Regions from separate parts of the Bradyrhizobium sp. CCBAU 11361 genome, predicted to be linked through region 3. Evidence: riboswitches for the same ligand, from Rfam matches in the RefSeq annotation. Region 3 holds a riboswitch; each other region holds the start of a gene.
The links. Region 3 has a riboswitch for cobalamin ahead of XI08_RS01335 (TonB-dependent receptor). Riboswitches for the same ligand answer to the same signal wherever they lie in the genome.

Region 1: it holds a riboswitch for cobalamin, as region 3 does, so the genes downstream of both, XI08_RS36325 (TonB-dependent receptor domain-containing protein) here and XI08_RS01335 (TonB-dependent receptor) in region 3, are expected to answer to the same signal.
Region 2: it holds a riboswitch for cobalamin, as region 3 does, so the genes downstream of both, metE (5-methyltetrahydropteroyltriglutamate--homocysteine S-methyltransferase) here and XI08_RS01335 (TonB-dependent receptor) in region 3, are expected to answer to the same signal.

Annotation. Positions count from the first base shown of each region.
Region 1 is NZ_LBJZ01000195.1:164,063-171,867, forward strand. Features, by position in the region: gene XI08_RS36315 (hypothetical protein) at 1,362-1,943, opposite strand; gene XI08_RS36320 (DUF6925 family protein) at 2,005-3,015, opposite strand; gene XI08_RS36325 (TonB-dependent receptor domain-containing protein) at 3,038-5,116, opposite strand; cobalamin riboswitch at 5,228-5,441, opposite strand; gene XI08_RS36330 (hypothetical protein) at 5,506-5,802, opposite strand; gene XI08_RS36335 (hypothetical protein) at 5,815-6,078, opposite strand; gene XI08_RS36340 (hypothetical protein) at 6,189-6,401, opposite strand; gene XI08_RS36345 (hypothetical protein) at 6,493-6,720, opposite strand; gene XI08_RS36350 (adenylate/guanylate cyclase domain-containing protein) at 6,825-7,805, opposite strand, start outside.
Region 2 is NZ_LBJZ01000172.1:10,458-18,262, forward strand. Features, by position in the region: gene XI08_RS19025 (hypothetical protein) at 498-620, shown strand; gene XI08_RS19030 (hemerythrin domain-containing protein) at 775-1,404, shown strand; gene XI08_RS19035 (hypothetical protein) at 2,779-3,066, shown strand; gene metE (5-methyltetrahydropteroyltriglutamate--homocysteine S-methyltransferase) at 3,789-6,134, opposite strand; cobalamin riboswitch at 6,236-6,438, opposite strand; gene XI08_RS19045 (nodulate formation efficiency C protein) at 7,473-7,805, shown strand, end outside.
Region 3 is NZ_LBJZ01000001.1:295,585-303,389, forward strand. Features, by position in the region: gene XI08_RS01320 (MFS transporter) at 1-351, shown strand, start outside; gene XI08_RS01325 (amidase) at 332-1,699, shown strand; gene XI08_RS01330 (PepSY domain-containing protein) at 1,854-3,275, opposite strand; gene XI08_RS01335 (TonB-dependent receptor) at 3,288-5,645, opposite strand; cobalamin riboswitch at 5,759-5,961, opposite strand; gene XI08_RS01340 (histidine phosphatase family protein) at 6,034-6,606, shown strand; gene cobT (nicotinate-nucleotide--dimethylbenzimidazole phosphoribosyltransferase) at 6,613-7,665, opposite strand; gene cobF (precorrin-6A synthase (deacetylating)) at 7,676-7,805, opposite strand, start outside.

The DNA.
Region 1 (7,805 bases), on a different contig from region 3:
GATGAGGGCTTAATCCGGAAGGAGTGTTGCGTGAACAGCACAATCGTTACCGGGAAGACACGGGTCGGCTTACTGAGATACCCTCACGAAGATGACAATCCACAACTTCAGATTTTGCGGCGGGTCCGGCGCGCCCCGGCGCAGCCTCACGGAGGGAGCGCGCCTCAACTGAGTCGCGCCCTCAGATTGCCGGCCCCGTCATCCTTCGAGGCTCGTCCTGCGTCGCAGAACGAGCACCTCCAATGGCTTCGCCATTGCGCGGGGATGACGGTGAAGGATTTGAGCGTGCTGGATCCAACCAAGTCATTGCGAGCGCAGCGACTTGTCCGCCGAAGCTTTAGCGAAGGAGGAAGCAATCCAGAATCCCTCCGCGGAAACACTCTGGATTGCTTCGCTGCGCTCGCAATGACGGAGCAAGGTGCAGCGGCTTCGTCCTCCAAATACAACTGTCATTCCCCGCGAAGGCGGGGAATCCAGTACGCCGCGGCCTCTCGGCTCAATCACAGCCGTCTCTGGAATACTGGATCGCCCGCCTTCGCGGGCGATGACAGCGAGTGTGTGGTTGCAGACACGCCTTCGCAGCCTCGCGGCGCATTTCGCCCGAGCTTTGCTTCGTCGCTCCACCCTCTTGACCAAGAGGGCGCAGGGAAGGCCGGGTGCTGACCTGGCACCCGCGGTCCGCTGCGCGAAAAGCACACGCAGGAGAAACCGCACAGCAGCATACAGGTGTAGCCAATCACTCGGCCTTCCCTGCGCAGTGGTTGGACGGCTTATGCCGTGCTCTCCCGGGAGCCGAGTTCGTTTTGGCCTCCCTCGCCTTCGCGGAATTCACCAGCACCGCGCCGGTTGACGCGACTGCCGCCTCCGCAAGAGCTTGACCGTAGCAACGACGGTCAGGACCACACGGTTTTGCCGTACGCACGGCCCGCCATTTCGCCGCGGTTTTTCCAGCCCTGTCGACGGAGCCGGAAACCTGCTGGCGAGACGAACCTGTCAGCGCCGTTCGTCCGCACGAAGTATTGGGCTCACGGAGAGCAATCCGCCCTGCCCTTAACCTCTCGCGCCCGACGCTGCCGCGTCCACCGCAAGCCCGGCTCGCGAAAATGACGACCACATGATCGCCCCTCAAGGATGAGCCGGGATGGGCGACACATACGGCAATTCCGAATTTCGGTAAAGTGGAATATTTTCGCGTGAGCGGCTTGACCGATCGCGGGGGTGTTTTGCCCGTCGGGCAACGCAAGGTCTCGTAGTCTGTAGCCCGGATGAGCGAAGCGACATCCGGGTCTTGCCACCAGCTACAGCGGTCCCGGGTATCGCTGCGCTCACCCGGGCTACGCCAAAGCGGAACGCGATGGCGCTCAGGCCGACATCGCTCCCTTGCGCCTGAACGGATCGGCCAGGCGGACGATCTCGCAGGCGGCGACGAGGCCGGCGAGCCAGACCGCGCTGGTCAGTCCGATCCGCGCCACGATGGCCGCGGTGAAGGCGCCCTCTCCGCCGAGGACCGGCGTCGCGGCGAGCAGCACGAGCTCATAGGCCGCGTAGGCGGCGACGAATGTGATCGCCAGCATCAACGGCGTGCGGCCCTGCGGCAGCATACGAAGAACGGCCGATGAGGCCGCGGTCGCGACAAGGGCAGCAGCGCCGATCACAAAACCCCAGGCGATCGTGCTGCCATCGATCGGATAGTGCAGCGCGCCGAAGCCGATGCACTGGTTCACGAGCCACGCGCCGGTGACGACGAGCAGCGCCGGTCGCAGCGGCAGCATCGCGGCCGCGACGACCGCGAAGGCCGCAAACGGCGTTGCGCAGGCGAGCGCGAAGCTCGCGAGCGCGCATGACACCGTCAGCAGCGCAAAGCCGAACATCGGCGCAAGGCGCGGCGCGACCGGGTGAAGGCGAAAACGGTCGGCATGGGGCGGCAGGATAGTGACAGTCATGGAACGATCTCCTTGTGGGATTTGTAGCACATCTTTGCGGGAACACGGCAGCACGTCTGGCTCAGTGAAGGGCCTCCATGGGGTCTTCGGTCTCGGGAGGATCGCGCGGGTCGTACACGGCCAGCCAGGCCGCGAGTGCCGCCGCGCGCGGTTCCAGCTCCAGCAACTGCCGCACGGCCACCCGGATGTTGGCGCGCGCCGTGCGATCGGACGGGACCGTCACCGTCTCAGGTCCCCGGCCGGCCGCCACGGCCTCGACAACACTCCGCTTGAATGCCGTCAGCTCCGGCAGCCCGTAGCGTTCGAGCACGGCCTGAAAGGCAGCGTGATGGTCCGGACGAAACCCGCGCTTGCGGCCGAGCTGATCGCGGAGCGGATGGGCCGGATAGAGATGCGCACAAGGAATCCAGCCCTCGGGCAGCGGCTCGGTCGCAGCATGGGTGCGGCCATGCGCGAGCAATTTTGGCAGGACATGGGTGTGCGGGCCGTCGGGGCTTCGCCCGCCCGGCGGCGGGATCGGCTGGAACACTTCGGCCCGCCCCATCCTGCTGATGAAAACGCGGTGCGGATCGGCGGCGAAGATGATCCGCATGACGTCGCTTTCGGCTGCGAACACGGATCGGCCCGTGCGGCGCCTCAATGCGGCGACGGCGTCGGCGTCGCCGACCCGGATGCAGGCGTCGATCTGCAACGCGCCAAGGCCAAGATCGAACAGGATGCCATCGCGATCCCGTCGGCGCAGTGCCTCGCGGTCCGGGCCGATTTCGGTCAACTCCGTGCGCCTGCACATCGCACTCGCCTCATACGGGAGGCAGAGTGCGACGCGATGGCTCCAGCTCTCGGTGGTCGGCGACTCCGACGCAATCAGGCGCAGGTCGGGATGGGACACGATGCGTATCCCGCCCTTGTCCGTCACGACACTGGCCCTGTCGCGAGACCGCTCCATGTCGAAGGCCTCGCCGGGCTCACGCGTGAACTCGGCGATGGCCCCGAATGTGCCGATGCTCCAGCCGGCCTCGGCATCGGCAAGCTGGCCTGCGAGCAAGTCCATGCGCGGATCGGCTGTCGTCATGCGATGGCTCCCATGATCCCTGCTATCTTACGCCAAAGCTCGCCATGCGGATGCCGCCGAACACACCGAGCCCGGGCGCGAGGAAGCCGGTCGGATTCTGGTAGTGCGTGTTGAAGAGATTATCGACCCGCGCGAACAGCTTGACCTGGTCGTTGAGCGCATAGTCTCCGCGCAGATTGACGAGCGTGTAGCCGGGCGCCGTGATGCCCGACACCGATCCGTCCCGCGTGACGTCGCGCCAGTCGCTGACATGAAGCACGGTCGCCGACAGCGTGAGCGGATCGATCGGTTTCCAGGTCGCGGTCGCGCTCCACTTTTCCTTCGGCCGGCGCAGCAACTGCAATCCGGTGCCGGCATCGACGGCGCGGGTGAACGTGTAATCGGCGCGGATGCCAAAACGCTCGGTGATTTGCGCCCAGACGAAGCTCTCGGTGCCCTCGGTCGTGGCGAGATTCACGTTGGCGTAGGACGTGAAGGTCGCGTTGGTGGTGATGAGGTTGGTGATGCTGTTGTGGAAGTAGGTCGAGCCGAACCTGATGCGGTCGTCGAACAGCGGCTGCTCGAAGCCGACATCGTAGCCTTCGCTCTGCTCCGGCTTCAGGTTTGGATTGCCGAAGAAGCCGAAATCGGGAAAGTTCTGGTAGAGCTCGCTGAGCGTCGGTGCCTTGAAGCCGGTGCCGTAGCTCGCCTTCAGCTTGGTCTCGGTCACAGGCACGATCAGCACCGGCGCGACGCGGTAGGTCGCGTGCTCGCCGAACTGGTCGTTGTGATCGTTGCGGATATTGGCGACCAGGAAGAAGCGTTTTGCGAATTCCGACTGCAGTTCGATGAAGCCGGCCTTGTTGCCGTTCTCGACCGCAAAGCCGGTGGTGTCGATCCGCTCGGTCTGCTGCTCGGCGCCGAACACCAGATTGTTGCCCCGCGCCAGCGCGACGACGCTGTGCCAGTCATACTTGATGCGCTCGCCGGTCGTGATGGTCGAGACGAGGTCGGCCGGGCCGATATCGTCGCTGCGCAGATTGGCGTAATTCACGGCGAAATAGCTCTTGATGCGACCGTCGAGCACCGACCAGACCGCCTCGTGGCGATTGAAGAGCTGATGCACGCCGTGCCGGGTCTGCGTCGCGTTCGGCACGCTGGGAAAGCCGCCGTCGCCGGTGAAGAGGAGCGTCGCATCGGTGTAACGGACCACGCTGTTGACCGACCAGTTCTCGTTGATGTCGAGCCCGAGCTTGGTCGAGTAGGTCATGTTGTCGTAGTTGTTGCCGTTGGCCTTCTGTCCCGGCGGCAGCAGTTGCAGCGGCGTGACCGGGACGTCGCCGGCATGGAAATGCGCGACGCTGAGCGCATAGTTGAAATTGTCCTGCGCGCCGCTGAGGCCCGCGGTCTGGTTGAAGGTGTTGAACGATCCGGTCTCGATCGAGGCGGTCGCGCGCGGCGGCCCCTCGCCTTTCCGGGTCACGATCGAGATCACGCCGCCGATCGCGTCCGAGCCGTAGAGGCCGCTCTGCGGACCTCGCAGCACTTCGAGCTGCTGGATGTCGGCGGTCAACAGATGCGCGAAATCGAAGGCGCCGTTCGGCGTCGAGGGATCGCCGACGTCGATGCCGTCGACGAACACCTTGGTGTGATTGGAGTTGGTGCCGCGCATGAACACCGAGCTCTGTCCGCCCGGACCGCCGGTCTGGACCACGTTCAGCCCCGGCACGGTGTTCAGCACGTCGGGAACGGTGCGATATTGCCGGGTCTGGATGTCCTTCTCGGTCACGACGGTGATCGAACTCGCGACCTGCCCTGCCGGCGTCGCAACGCCGGTCGGACTGATCACGAGCGGCGATGCGAGGCTTGGGGCTGCGGACGTGGCGACGACCGGCAGCGCAGGTTGGCGCGGCTCGCGCCGCTGGCTTGACCTCGGCTGGGAGGGCGGCGACTGCACGGCGCCTGCCGCCGGCTTGGGCGATGCAACCTCGACCTGAGGCAGCAGATCCGGTGATGCCGATTGCTGCGCGAAGGCGGTGGACAGATCGAGTGAGTGCAGGGAGACGAGCGCGAACAGGCCGGCGCTGAGGCGCCTGGCGGCAGAGACAATACGGGACACAATTGTAACCTCGGTATGACGTCAGTGGCACGTCACAGCGAACGAGGCTCTACGGCGGAGCGATCGATTGCTCCGGTGAAGCTAATGCCTGTACTCCCCGACCGACATCTTCGCGTGTGACCACGGCTGACGGCAGGTCTCCTGGCTCGCGGGTCGTTACCTGACGTCGCCTTCCCAGGACCGAGATTCCCAGTGGCATATGACGAAAGATTCACCGCTTACAGTTGCGGGGGCAGCCGTGGCGTTGGGACAATCCCGGCGTCGGGACAATCTCGCACCACGTTCCCTTTTGATCTCCATGAGGAGAACCGTCACCGATCAATCTAGGGGGCGAGCATACGGGGAGTCAATCGACCGGTGGAACGATGAGCTGCAAACGCGAGCAAACACAATCAGACAGGCTTCCGCGCCGCGCGCGTCGTGACCACCGCCCGCTCGCCGGCATCGACGAGCTGACCGATGCCGGTCCGGCCTGTCAGCGCGCAGCGGATGATGTTCTCGGCGACCGACTTGCGGAACGCATGATCCTCACCCACGGCGCGATTGCGGCAAATCCGATCCAGCGCCAGCTTCATGTTGATCCGTGTGCGGGTGTCGAAATGCTCGCTGATCATTCGCCCGGCCTCGATAGGTGATGTTGGGGCGGAAACGTCCGACGATCGGCCGGGTTCCCGAACGGGATCGAGCAATGCGCCGGCCGCCTATGTGCGGCCTCTCGGGCGCTGCGCCTGGGCCCAGGCCACAGTGACTTCGCGCGGCGGGATGTCGATGCGCCTGATCGGCGTCAACTCGCCCGAGGCGGAGACGATCGCGGTCTCCTCGCGGCGACAGCGCGGGCACACGAAGCGGACCTCGCTCGGGGACGCCGACCAGCTCGAGCGTTTGACGTTGGCCGCCATCGGCCATGCGTCGCACTGCGAGCACGACACCAGAAACCGGCCGGGATCGAGCATACCCATTCCCATTGGACTCCGCGTCCTGCCTGCTCCTACCAATGATTATGTCATGTGAATCGTTCCGGTGCCCCGACACCGTCAGCCCCTCGACGCCCGAAGGACCGGCGATCCCTGGCAGCTCAGTGCGCGCCCTTGAGCGTACAGGACGTGGTGCAGGTCACCGTGTTGCCATGGTCGCACGCCTTGCAGGCGGCCACGCACTGGCTCATGTCGCGGGGATTGTAAGAGCTGTAGTTCCGCACCGGGCAGGCTGCGGTCGAGCCGGTGATGTCCTGCTCCTGGTTGCAGGCCGCCGTCATGAGCGCGAGGATGAGCACCGCAAGAAGACGCATGGGATTGCCCTGTAAGACACCGGCAAAGCAACATCACCGGAACGCGCTGCATTGCAGCGAGCCCCGGCATTCCCATCGCGAATCGCGACGCTCACGCCCTCAGAGGATGCGTCTCAAATGTTAAGATCGGATTGCAGCCGCCTTCAGGCCGCACGCTGGTCGCGACCGCGGCCCGCGTCTCGCGCGCCAGCTGGTAATAGTGCTCGGCGAGCTTGAGATAGAATTCGCGCTTGCTGCTGTCGGTGGCGAGCTTGGCGATCAGCTCGCATTCGGCCGTGAGCGTCTCGAACCGTTCCAGCCTGTCCTCAAGTTCGGTCATCGGCGTGTCCCCATCAAACGCCTCAAGGACGGCCAACCTAAGCCCGGGAAATAGGTCAGGGCGAACATCGTTATCGAGTAGAATCAATTTTTCCCGCGCGGGGCCTACTTCTGCTCCAGCCGCCAGGCGCCGTCCCACCCCTCGCCCGGCGGATCGGCCTCGAACTGCGCGATCCGGGACAGCAGCGTGCGCGAGGGGCCGTCGCCGGGGACGGCTTCGAGCGCCGCGTTGAAGGCGGCGCGGGCCTCGTCGAAGCGGCGGGCGCGATAGGCGGCGAGACCTTCGGCAAAGTGCGCGCGCAAGCCGTCCTGCGCAGCGGTGAGCGCGCCGGCCCTCGCCATCACCTCGAAGATCGCCTGCGGCGCGCTCTGGCCGGCGACCGCCAGACGATCGATCTCGCGCAATTCGAGACGCTCACCGATCGCATCCGCCGTCGCCTGCGCGATCAGGATGCGGGTGCCATAGACCTTGTTGACGGCCTCGAGCCGCGAGGCGAGGTTCACGGCATCGCCCATCACGGTGAAGCTCATCATCAGCTCGGAGCCGATGCTGCCAGTGAGGACCTCGCCGGTGGCGATGCCGATGCGCAGGTCGCACGGCACGGGCATGGCGCGGATGCCGAGCAGATCGGGCAATTGCCTCTGGAGCGCGGGCACCTGGTCGGCCATGTCGATGGCGGCACAGCCGGCCAGGAGCGCCGGCTCGTCCTCCTCGATGAAGGGCGGGCCCCAATAGGCCATGATGGCATCGCCGATATACTTGTCGATGACGCCGCGATTGCTCCTGATCGGGACCGACATCACCGTGAAATAGTGGTTCATCACCTTGACGAGGCCGCGCGGGGTCATGCCCTCGCTCATCGAGGTGAAGCCGCTCATGTCGCAGAACATGATGGTCATCACCCGGCGCTGGCCGTCGATGGCGACCTCGGGCCGTTCGATCAGGCCCTGCACCACCTTCGGATCGATGTAGCGGCCAAAGGTCTCGCGGATGCGCTCGTTGTGCCTGAGCTGCTCGATCATGCGGTTGAAGGCGGCCGCGAGCTCGCCGATCTCGTCCTGGGTCGAGACGGCGATGGTCTTGTC
Region 2 (7,805 bases), on a different contig from region 3:
ATGGTCGCGGCCGACGAAGCCAGCATGCAGCTTCCTAATCCGATTTGAGCATGTTTGAGCAACCAAGGGACCGCGCCGCGGCGCCCATACGAGATGCCCTCCTCACGGGACTTACGTGTAAATACTTAGGGGCTTCTACCTAGGGAAAACATCCAAATTTCCCAGTTTGTCAAGAGCAGTCAATCTGCATCCCATCGCCGCGAGGCCGGAGCAAGCCATATCTCTTCGGCCGGATCGATTTTTGAGGCACAGCTGCTGATGGTGAAGCGTACCGCCCTCATTGTTCGCGCCACTCATGAGAGGGAGCTAAGATGGGAGCTGTGGGACGCGATGGCGCTTGAGCTCCGCCGCTTTCACGAACATATGATGCTCCTGATCAGCAGCGCTGAAGACCGGATCGTCGCCTTCCTGCTCGATATGTCTCGCCGCGCTATGAAGAACGCTGCCATCGAACTGCCCAGTCACGGCAGGAGGTCGTCGATTATCTTGACTTCACGATCGAACCGGTGTCGCGCACCTTTACCCAACTTGAGCAGAATGGCGTTATCGCCCTGCCGACATCACGCCGACTGGAGCTTCGTACAGATTGCCCAGGAGCTTTGTGCAAAAACCTAGGTTAAGTTGATTTATGCCAGCTCGAATTGAAGCGCGCTACGTTTTTGCGTCGAACAGCGCTGACAAATTGCAGCGCAGAAGGACACCGAATTCGGCTTAGGCGATCTGGCAAATGGCAGAAACGCGTCCAGCCTACATTGTTCCTCTAGGAGTATGGCAATGATCATCGATCTTTTGGTTCGAGAGCATCGCAATATTGATCTGCTTCTGGTCGCTCTTCAACGCGAATTGGAGATTTTTGAGAAAGGGATCCGTCCCGACTATGAGGTCATTCGCGCGATTATCAGCTATTTCGAGGTTTACCCGGAGGTGTACCATCATCCACAGGAAGACTTGATTTTTTCCAAGCTCAAGGTTCGCGATCCGGATGCGGCTGCAATCGTCGGCGATCTCGCGCTTGAACACCAGGAAGTCGTCGACCGTTTGCATCACTTCGCTCAAGCTATTGATGCCATCCTCGCGGATCGTGAAGTCCTTCGGCAAAACGTCGGCAATATCGTACGCGACTTTATAGTACGCGAGCGGCACCACATGATGTGGGAAGAACGAGATTTCTTTCCCGCCGCCCTGAAGGCTCTCTCGGCTCAGGATTGGACCGAAATCGCCTCCGCCCTCACCGATGAGGGAGATCCGCTATTCAGCGAGACAGCGACAGCGACTTCCGATGCACTAAGAGCGCATATTTTGCAATTGGAGCAAGAAGCTGAGTCCGAACGGAGCTCGGTCGCGTTGTCGTCCGCCAAGGCCGGCAACCCGCGACACGGCGCCGAGACGGATGGGGCGTATTGACCGCTGCCGTTTCACAGCAGGAAGTGGACCTCATGCTTGGGGGTGCTCACCGGCGCGCAGGCTGCCGTACTGCGAATATGGCTTCGGCGCAATAATCGCTTCCTCGACCACCGGTGCAAACGGCATGGCCGAACTTCCTGAGGTTTTGTTCCGGCACGTTCCACACTGGGACCGTTGCAGGTTCGGCATGCGCAGTAATATCGCACTAAACGGACGCCTCTCATTTCCGCCGACCGATAAGGACGGACGATTGCGGCCTCGGGGGCGGCGAAACACTCCCATTCCTTCCCCGCCCGGCATGCTCTGAATCATCCTGGTTCGGCTCACTGGACGCCAACTGCCACGTCCCGGTACGTTCAGCACGAACAGCAAGGCGTTGGATGTCGATCGCCTCGCCCAGTTCTAGCGGGATTGGATCACAACGAGCTGTGGGGCTCCGCATCGTAAGGATGCTCATTCCTGGCGTGTGACCGCTTCATCGGAATCCAAGATACGATGTATGCCGCGTGCAGCATGCCCTACCAATTGCGCTGTGGAGTGGCCATAGCCATCAGCAAGACAGATATTTTGAGGCAGCGCAAAGCTTCTCCGGGCGTGTCCGATAATCGGACCCAGAAAGCAAGAAAGGCATCCGAATGCGACCGGACCTGGCACAATCCTAAGGGCAGCATCGCCTACCGCGCTACACCAGCTATCTGACGTCCCCGCATTTCTCAGCGTCAGTTCGCTAATTGGACCATCAAGCGTGGCTCAAGTCCTTGGGCGGGCGGCAATCCGCCTCGATCTACGTGCACCTGCATTTGGTCGAAGCATGTGCTGATACAGCGGCTGCCAGACGTCAGTCACGAAACGCGGCGAGCCGATCGCGACTATGCCTTCGGTCGATCGGTCACGCCGCGCCCGCGTCGGCCGGATCAATTTCGACCTGCTCTATGGCCTGTCCCGGCAGACAGTAAGCCTATATGCCTGGACAGCCAAATGCCTCGAGTTGCATCGGACCGGTTTGCCGCCTTTGGTACGCGCACATTCCTCCATTCAAAAAGCACCAACGCAAGATCGACGAATTCACTCTGCCGGACAGTGTCGAGCGCTACCCCCATTCGAAACGATCGCGGAAGCTTTAGTTGATGCTGGATACGTACGCATCGGCATCGATCACTTTGCTCTGCCGCACGAAAGTCTTGCCCGGGCGAGGCAGAAAGGCAGGCTGAAGAGCAACTTCCAGGGCTATACTGACCATTGCGCGGACGCCCTCATTGGTCTCGGCGCGGGCGCCATCGGGCGCATGCAACAAGGGTTCGCGCGAACGCTGTCTCGGCAAAGGACTACCTTGCTCTCATCACCGAGGATCGGCTCGCCACCGCAAAGGGCTATTTGCTGACGGATGAGGATCGCTTTCGCGCCGAGATCATCGAGCAAATCATGTGCGACATGGCAGTCGATCTCTCAGAGACATCCCGTCGTCACGGTCTGGATCCGAAGTTCGCCGTCGTCGATCGTTCTCGAATAGACAGCCTTATTGCAGATGGGGTCGTGCTGATTGACGATGCCCGGCTTTCCGTAGCTGATGGCGCAGAGTTCCGGTTCCTGGTCCGCAGCGTCGCATCGTCGTTCGACGCTCATCTTCCTCGGTGCGGGGCTACACACAGTCCGGCGGTCTAAACCGGCTGCGCCGAGCCGAGTCGTGTCGGGTTCGAGATCGCCATCACTTAACTGGCCTATTTTTGGCGCAGGACCACACTCACTTCTGAGTAGCACCCTATTGGCACCCGCCACCTTCAAGTTCGTGACGTTCTCTAACTCGTCCGCTCATAGAGCTCAAACACAGGCCCAAGCCGAAACTGACTATCGGTGGAACCGGTCGACCGACGACTGCCTTAATCAGGGTCCCAATCAACAGTAGCCGCTCATGCATTCGTACGTTTGCGAGATCCTTGGAGCCCGGTTTTTCGTATCGCCGCGGTGATCAAGCATATCGTTTCCAGCCAGCAGCGCTCCAATTTGCGGGTGGCCCCCGCGGCGACCGCCGGCATCACTGCCCCTCGTTGCCGACGTGCTCATGAGCTACAAACCTTCGTGTAGACTTCTAAAACTCAGGCTATACGGTCGCATACCACAGCATAATTGAGCTTACGCTGAGCTTGTGCTTTAACTGGGCTCAGATTTTCGGCGAATGTCCTCGCCGTGATCGAACCGTCGGCTGTCCTCCCTCCGCCGATGGAAGTCGGCGCGATGCGCCAGCGGTCGTTCCTCCCAGACTTTCCTTCCGCCCGGCCCGCCAAGGCCGGGCATTTTTTTGCGTTCCCAAGGCTCCCTCGAGATTATCGAGAGCGCAAATGACCACAAGCGGATCAGCTTTGTCGAGAAAAGGCCCAGGCCCGCGATCAACGGCCTAGCGGATCGGATGCAGCGCGCAATTCGCGGGCGGCAGCGACCATGTTCGCTAGCGCCGGCCGAACCTCCTCCCATTTGCGCGTCTTCAGGCCGCAGTCCGGATTGACCCAGAGCTGCGAATCCCGCAGCCGTGCCCGAGCCAATGCCATCAGCTCCTTCATTTCGCCCGTCTCGGGAACACGTTGAGAGTGGATGTCGTACACGCCTGGCCCGATCTGATTTGGATATTCGTAGTTCCTGAACGCGTCGAGTAGTTCCATTTTCGAGCGCGACGTCTCGATCGAGATGACATCCGCGTCCATTGCAGCGATCGCACCCATGATGTCGTTGAACTCCGAGTAGCACATATGCGTATGAATTTGCGTTTGATCGGCGACGCCAGATGAGCAGATGCGGAAGCAATCCACGGCCCAGTCGAGATAAGCCGTCCACTCCGATCGACGCAACGGCAATCCTTCGCGGAGTGCAGCTTCGTCGATCTGGATCATGGTCGCACCAGCGTTCTCGAGATCGCGGACTTCGTCTCGGATCGCGAGCGCAATCTGGCGGCAGATCTCGCTTCTGGGAATATCATCGCGAACAAAGGACCAGTTCAAGATCGTCACCGGTCCGGTCAACATCGCCTTCATCGGCTTCCTGGTTAGTGATTGCGCGTAGCGCCACCACTCCACGGTGATCGGCTTCGACCGCAAGACATCGCCAAACAGGATCGGTGGCCTGACGCAGCGCGAGCCGTAGGATTGCACCCATCCGTTCGTGGTAAATGCGAAGCCGGCGAGGTGCTCGCCGAAGTACTGCACCATGTCATTGCGCTCAAATTCGCCGTGCACGAGGACGTCAAGACCGATATCCTCCTGCCAACGTACGGCGCGCGCAGTCTCCTCCTTGAGGAACCGGTCGTATTGCTCGTCGCTCATCGCGCCTCGTGCATGCGCTGCACGGGCATTCCGGACCTCTGTGCTCTGCGGAAACGATCCGATCGTCGTGGTAGGGAAAGCCGGTAGTCCGAAACGATTGCTTTGGATCTCGGCACGACGGGCAAATGGGCTGGCGCGCCGGCGCATGGTCTGGTCGATCGCTCTCATCCGGACAGCGACATTGGCATCACGGATTTTCGGGGAAGTCCGGCGGACAGTCGCGGCACATTCCGACTCGGCAAGAGCTAGCGCAGCATTCTGATCGCCTGCGAGTGCCCGCGCCAGGGTTGCAAGCTCATGCATCTTCTGAACCGAAAAAGCAAGCCAACGCTTGACGTCGGAAGCGAGTCCGGTCTCGAGTTCAACATCGACCGGCACATGAAGCAGCGAACAGGATGGGGCGATCTGTACACGATCCTTGCCAAGCTTCGCAATCGCGGGTTCCAGCCGCTGGCGGAGCGACGACAAATTCGACCGCCATACATTCCGGCCGTCGATGACACCGAGAGACATGACAAGATCACTTCGGCCGCCAGCGATGATCTGATCCAATAACTCTGGCGCTCGAACCAGATCGAGGTGCAGTCCGGCAACTGGAAGGCTCAAGGCGGTGTCCAGATTGTCGCCTAGGTCGCCGAAATAGCTGGCAACCATGATCTTGATGGCCGGCCCCTCCTTCGCGAGCCGGTTATAAGCATGTAGCAAGGATTTTCGCGCCACCTCGCCCAGATCAAGAACGAGGCAGGGCTCGTCGAACTGAACCCACTTTGCCCCGCGTTTGGCCAATTCCTGCAGGACCTCGATATAGACCGGTATCAGATCGTCCAGTAGCGAGAGTGGCTGGAACGCAGGATCGGCACTCTTGCCGAGCTTTAGGAATGTGACCGGCCCGATCAGGACAGGGCGGGTCTGGAAGCCAAGGGCCTTAGCTTCCTCATACTCCTCGATCGGCTTGCGAGAGCACAGTCTGAAAGTCTGTCCCCCGTGAAACTCGGGGACCATGTAGTGGTAGTTGGTGTCGAACCACTTGGTCATCTCCTGCGCGGGTGCGCCAAATCCGCGCGGTCCGTGACCGCAACTCGCATCCTGGTCGTCGCATTGTGAACCGCGGGCCATGGCGAAGTACGTCTTGAGCGAAACGGACTCGGCTTTCGAGGCGTAGATGCCCGGGATGGCGCCAACCATGACACTTGTGTCGAGCACCTGGTCATACAGCGAGAAATCGTTCGATGGAATCACCGTGACGCCGATAGAATTCTGACGAGCCCAGTTCGCGGCACGCAGGCCAGCTGCGTCCTCGAGCAACTGCTGTTCGCTGCTTTTTCCGGCCCAATAGCTTTCGAGAGCGCGTTTGAGCTCGCGCCTTGGACCCATGCGTGGCGTTCCGAGCGTGGCAACCGGAAGGGAGAGAAGAGACATAGCGTTAACCCCATGTTGGGGGCAAAGGCCATGGCGGACGCAGGCAGGGGAAGTCGCGCGTGCGACGGCTGCTTAGCGCACCACCGGGACACCCCGCCCGCGGACGAATAGATGTCGGGGCAGGTCTCCTGGCTCGCGGGTCATCGCTGCTGTCCGGCCTTCCCGAAGCCGCGCAGGCTTCAGTGACATCGTTGGACAGCGGCTCGCCGCTCACAGTTGCGGGGGCAGCGCCGGCATTTTCACCGGCTTCCCTCTTAGCTCCGGATCAAATGCAAACCGGAGAACCTCGACGAGTTGGATTATCGGCAAGAGAACTCTTCCGTCAACCTCTCAGATTATATCTCAAGCTAACGCTGCGACATCTGCTACGGGAATGACGTGCATCTCTTTCGTTGACCACGATGTAGAAGCGCTCTCCAATCAGCGATGTCGGAATGACCATCGGAGCTGCGTGCGCGTGGGGCCGCACGCCAGATCGGTGGAAGGGGCAAATGCGGCTTGCGCGGTCGGGACTGCTGCCTCGAGCAGAACGCATTTGATGCGAGTCCCGGCTTCCCAGCGGTTCATCGAGCACGTCCGCCATCCAACCGCCTTCTCGACCAACAGGATCCGTATTGAATAGGCCTAAGACACCTGGCGAAAGTCAGCAACATACCGGCGAGCATGTTGATTTGCGGTGCGAGCCAGACTCCAAATGCTCGGCGTAAAGATCGGCTTGGCGTCGTTGGCCATCGAGTGCAATCCGCAGCTGACTGAGGCTGCTCTCGACTTCCGGAGGCGCCGCATATCGCGAAAGGAGCGCCAAACGCGCCGCGGCCCCGTGGCCACAAGCGCCCAAAGGCATGGCAGAGATCGAAAGCCCACATTCCTGCAACCGAACCAAACGGTTCAATGGCGGCAAACGTGCTCCGAATTCTCATCAGGAACTTGGCACCGAAGCGTTCCCCTGCGCCGTCGAATATCCGGTGCGGGACGAGGATGGGTAAGCCGCGATGGATAGGCTGAATGGAACGATCGAAACGTGTGCAAGTCGGAAAGTCGACAAAGAAGACACAAAACCGGTAAGAATTTCCGTCTGTTACCTGGCACGAAGAATGCAAGTCATCGGCATGCCCAGGCCCTCCTGCTGGGCATGTCCAGCACAGCAAATCCGGGCTGTCGCTGGCGACTGAAGTTAGCGGCGCGTGACATAGAGGGGAGCGCCTGCTCGCGCGGGACACCATCGGTCGCCCCGTCGCGTCGACGCTAACTTATTGCGCTCGCGCATAACAGGTTGAAGGTTGCCCGCCTTGAAGACGTGTTGATGAAAAACCAGATAGGCCGACGGTTGTGAAGAAAATGTCTGGAAGACGCGCGCTATGGTTTTGTCTTGGTCCATCGCTGATCTGCCTGGTCGGACTGGCTGCGACGAGCAACAGTGTTCGTGCCAACGAAAGCGCCCTCGTCGAAAGAGTCAAGTCCACGTGGCGAGCGCAAGACGGTGAGACGATAGAACACATTCTCTCCAACGTCTCGAAGGTCGCACAGTTCGTCCCTCGAACGTGGGGCGTTGCTGAAGGATTTGACCGAGATGAATATGTTTTCGTTTCCTGGACCAGGCACCGGGACAATAAATCAGACGAACAGTACGTTATCACCTGGAAGATCGCATTCGACGGAACGATTCAACTT
Region 3 (7,805 bases):
ATCGTCATCGGCCTCGGCATGGCCTTCTGCGCTGCGCTGCTCGGCCTCGACGGCGGATCGCTCAGCCGTACCTGGCAGTTCGCAGTGGTGGCGCTGTTCGGCCTGACGGCGTCGGGCTGGAACGGCGTCTTCATCGCCGAGATCGCGCGCCTCGCCCCGCAGGACCGGATCGGCGAGACCACCGGCGCGGTGCTGACCGCGTCCTATGCCGGCCTTCTGGCGGCGCCGGCCGTGGTGTCGATCCTGGACGGTGTGGCCGGCCTTGGCGCGGCGTTCTTTGCCTTGGCCTGCCTCGCTCTCTGCGGCACAGTGGCGCTGATCTGGGGAGGCCATGACAAAGCCAGCACATAGCGCCCGCGAGATCGCGGCCGATGTCGCGGCTGGACGGACGAGCGCCGTCGAGACCGCCAGGGCTGCCCTCGACCGCATCGAGGCCGCCAAGGCGTTGAATGCAGTGGTCACGATCGATCCCGCGCGCACGCTGGCCGATGCCGCCACGGTCGACGAACGCCTGCGTGCCGGCGAGACAATGCCGCTCGCCGGCGTGCCCATCGTCGTCAAGGACAACATCTGGGCCAGCGGCTGGCGTATCACGCAGGGCTCGCGCCTGTTCGCCGATTTCATCGCGCCACAGGATGCAATTGCGGTCGCGCAGCTGCGCAAGGCCGGCGCGGTCGTCGTCGGCATTGGCGCAACCTCCGAATTCGCCAGCAAGGGCGTCACGACATCGCCGCTGTTCGGGCCGACGCGACATCCCTTCGATCCCGCGTTGACGCCCGGTGGCTCGTCGGGCGGACCGGCCGCGGCCGTCGCCGCCGGCCTCGTGCCGCTCGCGATCGGCACCGATGCGGGCGGCTCCAGTCGCAGGCCTCCGGCCCATGTCGGCGTCGCCGGCTTCAAGCCGTCCTATGGCGCGATCCCCTATGGGCCCGGTTTCGCCGAGCCGTTCTTCGGCCTGTCGGTCATCGCGCCGATCGCCGCCGATGTTGCCGATATCGCGCTGGCGTTCGAAGCCATGGCCGGCGCCGATCCGCGCGATCCGGATTCGGCCATCATCGCGCGAGGAGCCGATGATCTTGCCGGCCTGCGCATCGCGTTCTCCCCGCGGCTCGGGCTTGATGTTGCCGTCGATGATGTGGTCGCCAATGGACTCGTTTCAGCCATCGCGCGGCTAGCCGCTACAGGCTTGCCTATTTCGCAGCGCGATCCCGTCTGGCCCGCCGGCGCGACGGAAGACGCCCTTATGCCGCTTCAGCATGCCGGCCTCGCCGCGCTCTATGGCGACGTCTTCCGCAAGGACCCGACTGTCTTCGATCCTGACATCGCCAGGCAGATCGAGCGAGGGCTCTCCTGGTCAGGCGCGGACGTTGCCGGTGCGCTGGTGGCGAGCGCCGCGATCGCCAATGCCTTCGCGGCCTTCTTCACTGAAGCCGATCTGCTGCTCACGCCAACCGTCCCCTGCGTCGCCTGGCCGTTCACCCAGCTGGGGCCTGATATGATCGGTGGCCGCCCCGCGAGCCCGCGCGGGCATGCCGTGTTCACGCCCTTCGTCAATCACGCCCGCTTGCCGGCGATCTCGATTCCGTGCGGGACCGACACGCGCGGGCTTCCGTTCGGCCTCCAGATCATCGCCCGGCGCGGCCAGGACCGCACGCTGCTGCGCGCCGCCCGGCAGATCGAGGCGCAGTTGCAGGCGTAGCGACGATTTCGGAATAATAGCAACATACCCCTGTTTTGCCCGACGGGTCAAATCGCGTCGACACGTGCGTAAGCCGTTGATTCCATTATCACCGGCTACTGTGCATGGGGTTGTTTTCGCATTTTTTGTTTGATCGGGCGCCGCGCGCGCCCGTCTAGCCGGCGAAAGACAGACGCAGCCGCCGCCACCCGATGACGATTCCGGTGATCGAGAACACAAGCCCGAGCGCGCAGAAGCCGACGATCAGGACATCGCGCAACCGCGGATGCGCCAACAGGACCGGAAAGTCGAGCGTGTGCAGCGCGCCGTAGAACCAGCGATAGGCCCGCCGCGACGCATCCAGCCTTTGCAGCACGCTGCCGTCGGCGCTGTCGATGTCGAACCAGAGGTCGCCACAGCGGGCACGGTAGACGGGAGCCCCCGGGACAATGGATTGCGCGGGATAGTCGTCATTGACCGCAAGAACGGACGACACGCCGCAGCCGGCCGCAAGGCGCGTCATCAAACTCTCGACCTCTTGCGCGCTGAACACGCCTGCCTCTCGGACGTTCAGCCGGACCAAAACCTGCTGGTCGAGACCAATCCGTTCGCGTCGATAGACCATGCCGTTAAAGCCAAGCCATTCGACTTCGCGAGCTGAGGACGATACCGGCTTCCCATCGAGCGAGGCGGCCGTCTTCCAGTCCGGCAAGGCGTTCGTCACGCTAGCCTCAGCGGGGGTCAACTGCCCGCGCGAGAACAGCCGGCCGTGGTCCATCGAGAGCCAGCCGCTGAAGATCCAGGTCAGCACGAAGGCTGTTGCCGCCAGGCCGACGATATGATGCAGAGCATGCCAGCCGCGATAGGGCGAGGAGATCTGACGTCCCTGCATCCTCACCCGCGCGATCCCGAGCACCGTTCCCAACATCGCGGCGATCAGGGCCAGCAGCGATAGCGTCCAGACCACGCCGTCCCACAGCGCCCAATTGCTTCTCAGAACCGTCGGGTAGATCCAGTGCAGCACGCTGCCGACGAGATTCCAGCCGCGCTCGCTCCGCGTCGTATCCAGGACGGTTTCGCCAGTACGGGACGAGACGTAGATCTCCGTTCCGGCGGCATCGCCAAGGGCCACGCGAAACAGCGGCCGGTGGCGATCAAAGCCGTTCGGTACACTCCACTGGTCGTAGTCCGCGTGCGCAACGACAGCCGCATGCGCGGCATCCAGGCCGCGCTGGCGCGCATGCGCCTGCGCGATGGCGAGCGCGACCTCGGGCGATGACACCGATGCATCCTGCCGGTCGGAAGCGCGGACCGCGCGCGAACGCGAGGGCCCCGACACGACGTAGACCGGTCCGTCGCTCCGCTGGATCAGGCGCACGCGCGTAGCATCGGCGATCCCGCTTGCAGCCACGGCATCGGCAACCGCCATGGTGGCCTGCACGCGCTCGACCGGAGCAAGGCCGGCAAAACGTTCCGCTTCCGTCAATGACGGAAACGGAACGAAATGCATCACGATGCCGGTCGCGAACCACATCGCGAACAGCAGACAGAACGCGATCCCGAGCCAGCGATGCAGCAGGACGATCGCGCCCATCATGCGCTCAGCGCCCTACCATTTGAACGCCGCCGAGATCTCGTAGGTGCGCGGCGCGCCCAGGAGTATCTGGTCGGGATAGAACGGATCGCCCCAGATCGCGTAGCGCTTGTCGGTGAAGTTGCGTACCCGGAAGGCCAGGCGAGCCTGATCGACGGCGTTGAAGACCGTCTTGGGAATGTCGACGAAGGCATAGACGTCGCCGACCGTGTAGGCGTTCATCGTTACCGTGTTGGCGTCGGTGTTGTAGCGGTCGCCGACGTGGCGGCCGACGATGCCGAGCTCCACCGGCCACGGCGTGAAGAACCGGTACGACGCACCAGCATTCGCGACGATGCGCGGCACGTTCGGCGGCGTGTTGCCCGAGAACGAGCCGCCGACGAAATTGTAGTCGGCATAGCGCGCATCGACATAGGCGATGTTGCCCCACAGCCGCAGGGGCTCGATCGGGCGCACCGATGCTGCGAGCTCGACGCCCTTCGACTCCTGCCGTCCCGCAATATTGAGCGCCTGCCCGCCGGCCGCTGCATAGACGTTCTTGCGCAGGATGTCGTAGGCCGAGAACGACCACTCCGCCCGGTTGTCCCAGAACAGATGCTTGACGCCGGTCTCGTAGGTGCGCGACGTCGTCAGGTCCAGCGGCTGGGTCGGCAACAACAGGAAGATGTTGTTGGCGGATACGTCGGCGCCGGTGGCGTACTGGCTGAAGAAGGTCAGGCCGGGAACGGCCTCCCAGGTGTAGCCGATGCGGCCCGTCACCGGCGCCCAGTCCTGCGTGAACGGGAAGCCGGCCTTCTCCAGTCCGTTCTTGTCGGTCGAGTTGCGGTCGAGCCCGATATGCTCGACGCGGAGACCGCCGACCAGTGCGAAGCTGCGCGTCAGCTTCAGCCGATCCTCGAACGACAGCGCCTCGTTGTCGATGCGCGCGGTCTGCTGCTTGGTCGTGAGCAGGCCGTAAAAGCCGCGGTCGGGATTGACCAACGAAACGGAGTCACCGGGGAAATTTGCGGCGCCCGGCCTGACAAAATCGAGATAGCTCGAGGACAGCGTCGTGACCAGGCGATTGTCAAAACCTGCGATATTCGCATCCCAGGTCAGGTCGGTGATGTTCCCGACGAGGCGCTGGCTGTGTGCGACATAGAAGCGCTCACGATCCACCATGTTCGTGGTCGAATTGAACGCTTCGACCTCGTTGTTGAACCACGTCCGCTCCGCACCATAGCCATAGACCTGGCTCTTCAGCGTCAGGTCGGGCGCCAGTTTCAACTCGAACCCGCCGCGCAGCCAGACTTCTTGCGCGACATTGCGGTTGTCGAGAACGTTGTAGTTGGTGTTGAAGGTGCGGTCGTCGATCGTGACCGCTCCTAGATTGGTTTTGTTGAAGTTCGAGACGTAGTTGCCCGAGACAATCCCCGTCGTCGCATGCGAGCCGCTGAACGCGACCGGCACCAGCGGCGCGCCCCAATAGGCCTTTCCGCGATCCTCGCGGTACTCGATCGCGCCCCAGACCTTGAGACTGTCGGAGACGCGGTAGTTGAGCTGGCCGGACACGTCGAGCGTCTTGGTATTGGTGTCGTCGACAAAGCCGTTGAGCGAGGAGCGGCTGATGTCGAAGCGATAGTCGAGTCCTTCTACGTTGGTGCTGCCGCCGGAGCCGTAATGCGCGCGGAACGAATTCAGGGAGTCGTACGAGAAGTCTGCCTCGTTGCGGATCGCTCCGGTGTGCGGCTGCTTGGTGACGAGGTTGATCGAGCCGCCGGCGGCGCCCTCGCCCGAGATCAGCGAGGCCGGGCCCTTCAGGAATTCCACGGCCTCCAGATTGGCCGTGTCCATGATCCGCGAGGTCATGTTCTGCGGGCCGATCTTGATGCCGTTGTAGAGCGTGTTGATCTGGCTGTTGGTGAAGCCGCGCATCGAGAAGCCTGCCGGCTCCCCCGGAGCGTCGCCGGAGGTGACACCGACCGCACCTTGGGCGACCTCGGACACGGTGCGATAGCCCTGCTCGCGCATGGTCGCGGCCGAGATCACCTCGACGGTCGCGGGCGTCTCGCGCACGGTGAGGCCGAGACGCGAGGCACTCTCGGCCACCGCGTTGCTGTTGAGCGGCGTTGGCGCCTCCGCGGCTGGCACGGCAGGCTTGGGCGCCGCCGATGCGGCCGCCGGCCGGCGCGGCGTTGCGCGACGCGCACTCTGCGCGTCCCGGCCGGCTGGCCTCGCCTGCTTGCGGGATTGGTTGGGCGACACCTCGACGGGTGGCAGCGGTTCGCGGACCTGCTGCGCCAGCGCGGCAGGCAGATCGGCGACTGTAAACGACGTGAAGGCAGCGGAGGCGAGCAGGAAACGGCGCGATCGTCCAAGACGAATAGAAGACACAGCGGGACCTCGGTATGACGTCAGTGGCACGTCACAGCGAACGAGGTCTCACCCTTGGCTTGTCAGCCTTCCGATGAAGCCGAATGTCTGTACTCCCCGACCGACATCTTCGCGTGTGACCACGGCTGACGGCAGGTCTCCTGGCTCGCGGGTCGTCACCACTTCGTCGCCTTCCCGGGACCGAGGACCCAGTGGCGTCTGACGAAGGATTATCCGCTTACAGTTGCGGGGGCAGCCGCGGCGTTGGGGAAAACATCCCCGCACCGCATTCCCTTTTCATCCCCTCTCGGGGGAAACCGTCGCGAGCATCTAGGATTACGATCGAGACAGAGTCAATGTACCAGTTGCGGCGTTATTGCCACAGCGACCAACTTCCTTGGAGAGAAGCATGGAAGGCGAGACCTTCCTTTGGCTGATCCGTCATGCGCCCGTCGACGGCATCAAAGGCACGATCCACGCGCCGGATGCGCCCGCCGATCTCGGCGATCGCACGCGACTGGAAGCGCTGCGGCAGCACCTGCCGCGGGACTCTGCGAGCTATGCCAGCCCGTCGCGGCGCACGGTCGAGACCGCGCGCGTGCTGGGGCTCGACCCGGAGCTGGTGGGCGAGTTCAGCGAGCAGGATTTCGGCGATTGGACCGGCCGCCGGCATGACGACCTCGCCGCAATGGGCGGCAATGCCTACGCGCAATTCTGGGGCGATCCGGCGCGCGCACGACCACCGGGAGGTGAAAGCTTTGAGGAGCAGGTCGCGCGCGTCCGACATGGGCTGTCACGGATCGAAGCTGGACCCGCAACGCTCGTCGTGCATTCCGGCACGATCCGCGCCGCGCTGTGCATCGCGCTGGATCTTGCGCCGCAAGCCGCGCTGCGCTTCGTGATCGATCCGCTGTCGCTGACCCGGATCGACCGGCTCGCGACCGGCTGGCGCGTCGCGTCGGTCAATCAGCGCACAGCATGAGCCGGATCAGGCCGGGCGATCCGGCACATTGGCCTGCGCGAAGGTCGCCATGCCGTTGTGAAGGCTGCAGGCGAGCCGCACCAGCGGCAGCGCGATGGCGGCGCCCGATCCCTCCCCGAGCCTGAGATCGAGGCTGATCAGCGGCTGCACGTTCAGGGCGCGCAGCACCAGACGATGCCCCTGCTCCGCCGATTGATGCGAGGGCAGCAGGAACGGCTGGCAGGACGGATTGAGGCGCACGGCCGCCAGCGCCGCGACCGACACGATGAAGCCGTCGATCAATACAGGGATGCGGCGCTGCGCGGCCGCAATGATGGCGCCGCAGATGGCCGCGATCTCGAGGCCGCCGACGGCGCACAGGATTTTTTCGGGCGGCGCACCCGCAACGCCGTGACGCGCAATCGCGGCATCGATCACGCGCGCCTTATGCACACGGCCAGCGGCATCGACGCCGGTGCCGCTGCCGGCGATTTCCTCGGCGCTCACGCCGAGCAGGCTCGCCGCGATCGCCGCCGAGGTCGTGGTGTTGCCGATGCCCATCTCGCCGAAGATCAGAAGATCGGGCTGGCTGGCTTCCGCGCGCGCGACGGCGCGCTGGCCGGCTTCGAAGGCGAAGGCCAGCTCGGACGGTGCGAGCGCAGCCTCGACACTGAAATCGCGTGTGCCGCTGCGCGGCTTGTCGATGACGATGCCTGCTACCGCCTCCGGCGCCAACGTGCCGGCGTCAACCACCTCCAGGCTCGAACCAAGCTCCCGCGCCAGCACCGAGATCGCAGCGCCACCGGAGGCGAAATTCGCCATCATCGCGGTGGTCACTCCTTGCGGATAGGCCGACACGCCTTGCGCGACGATGCCGTGATCGCCGGCGAAAATGATGATCGGCACGCGTGCCGCGCGCGGCTGCTTGGTCGCTTGCAGGCCCGCGAGCTCGATCGCGAGCTGCTCGAGCCGGCCGAGCGCGCCGGTCGGCTTCGTCAGTTGCGCCTGCCGCGCGATCGCCGCCTCGCGATGGACCGCGGAGATTTCGGGGCATTTTTGGGTGACCCAGTCGGGGAGCATGCTGCCTCGCTTACGGCCTGCGCTTGAGAATGTAGCTGTCCATGATCCAGCCATGCCGCTCGCGCGCCTGCTGCCGCAGCGCGGCGATGCGCGGCCCTACCTCGGCAAGCGCGCCGGACATGACGATCTGATCGGGCATG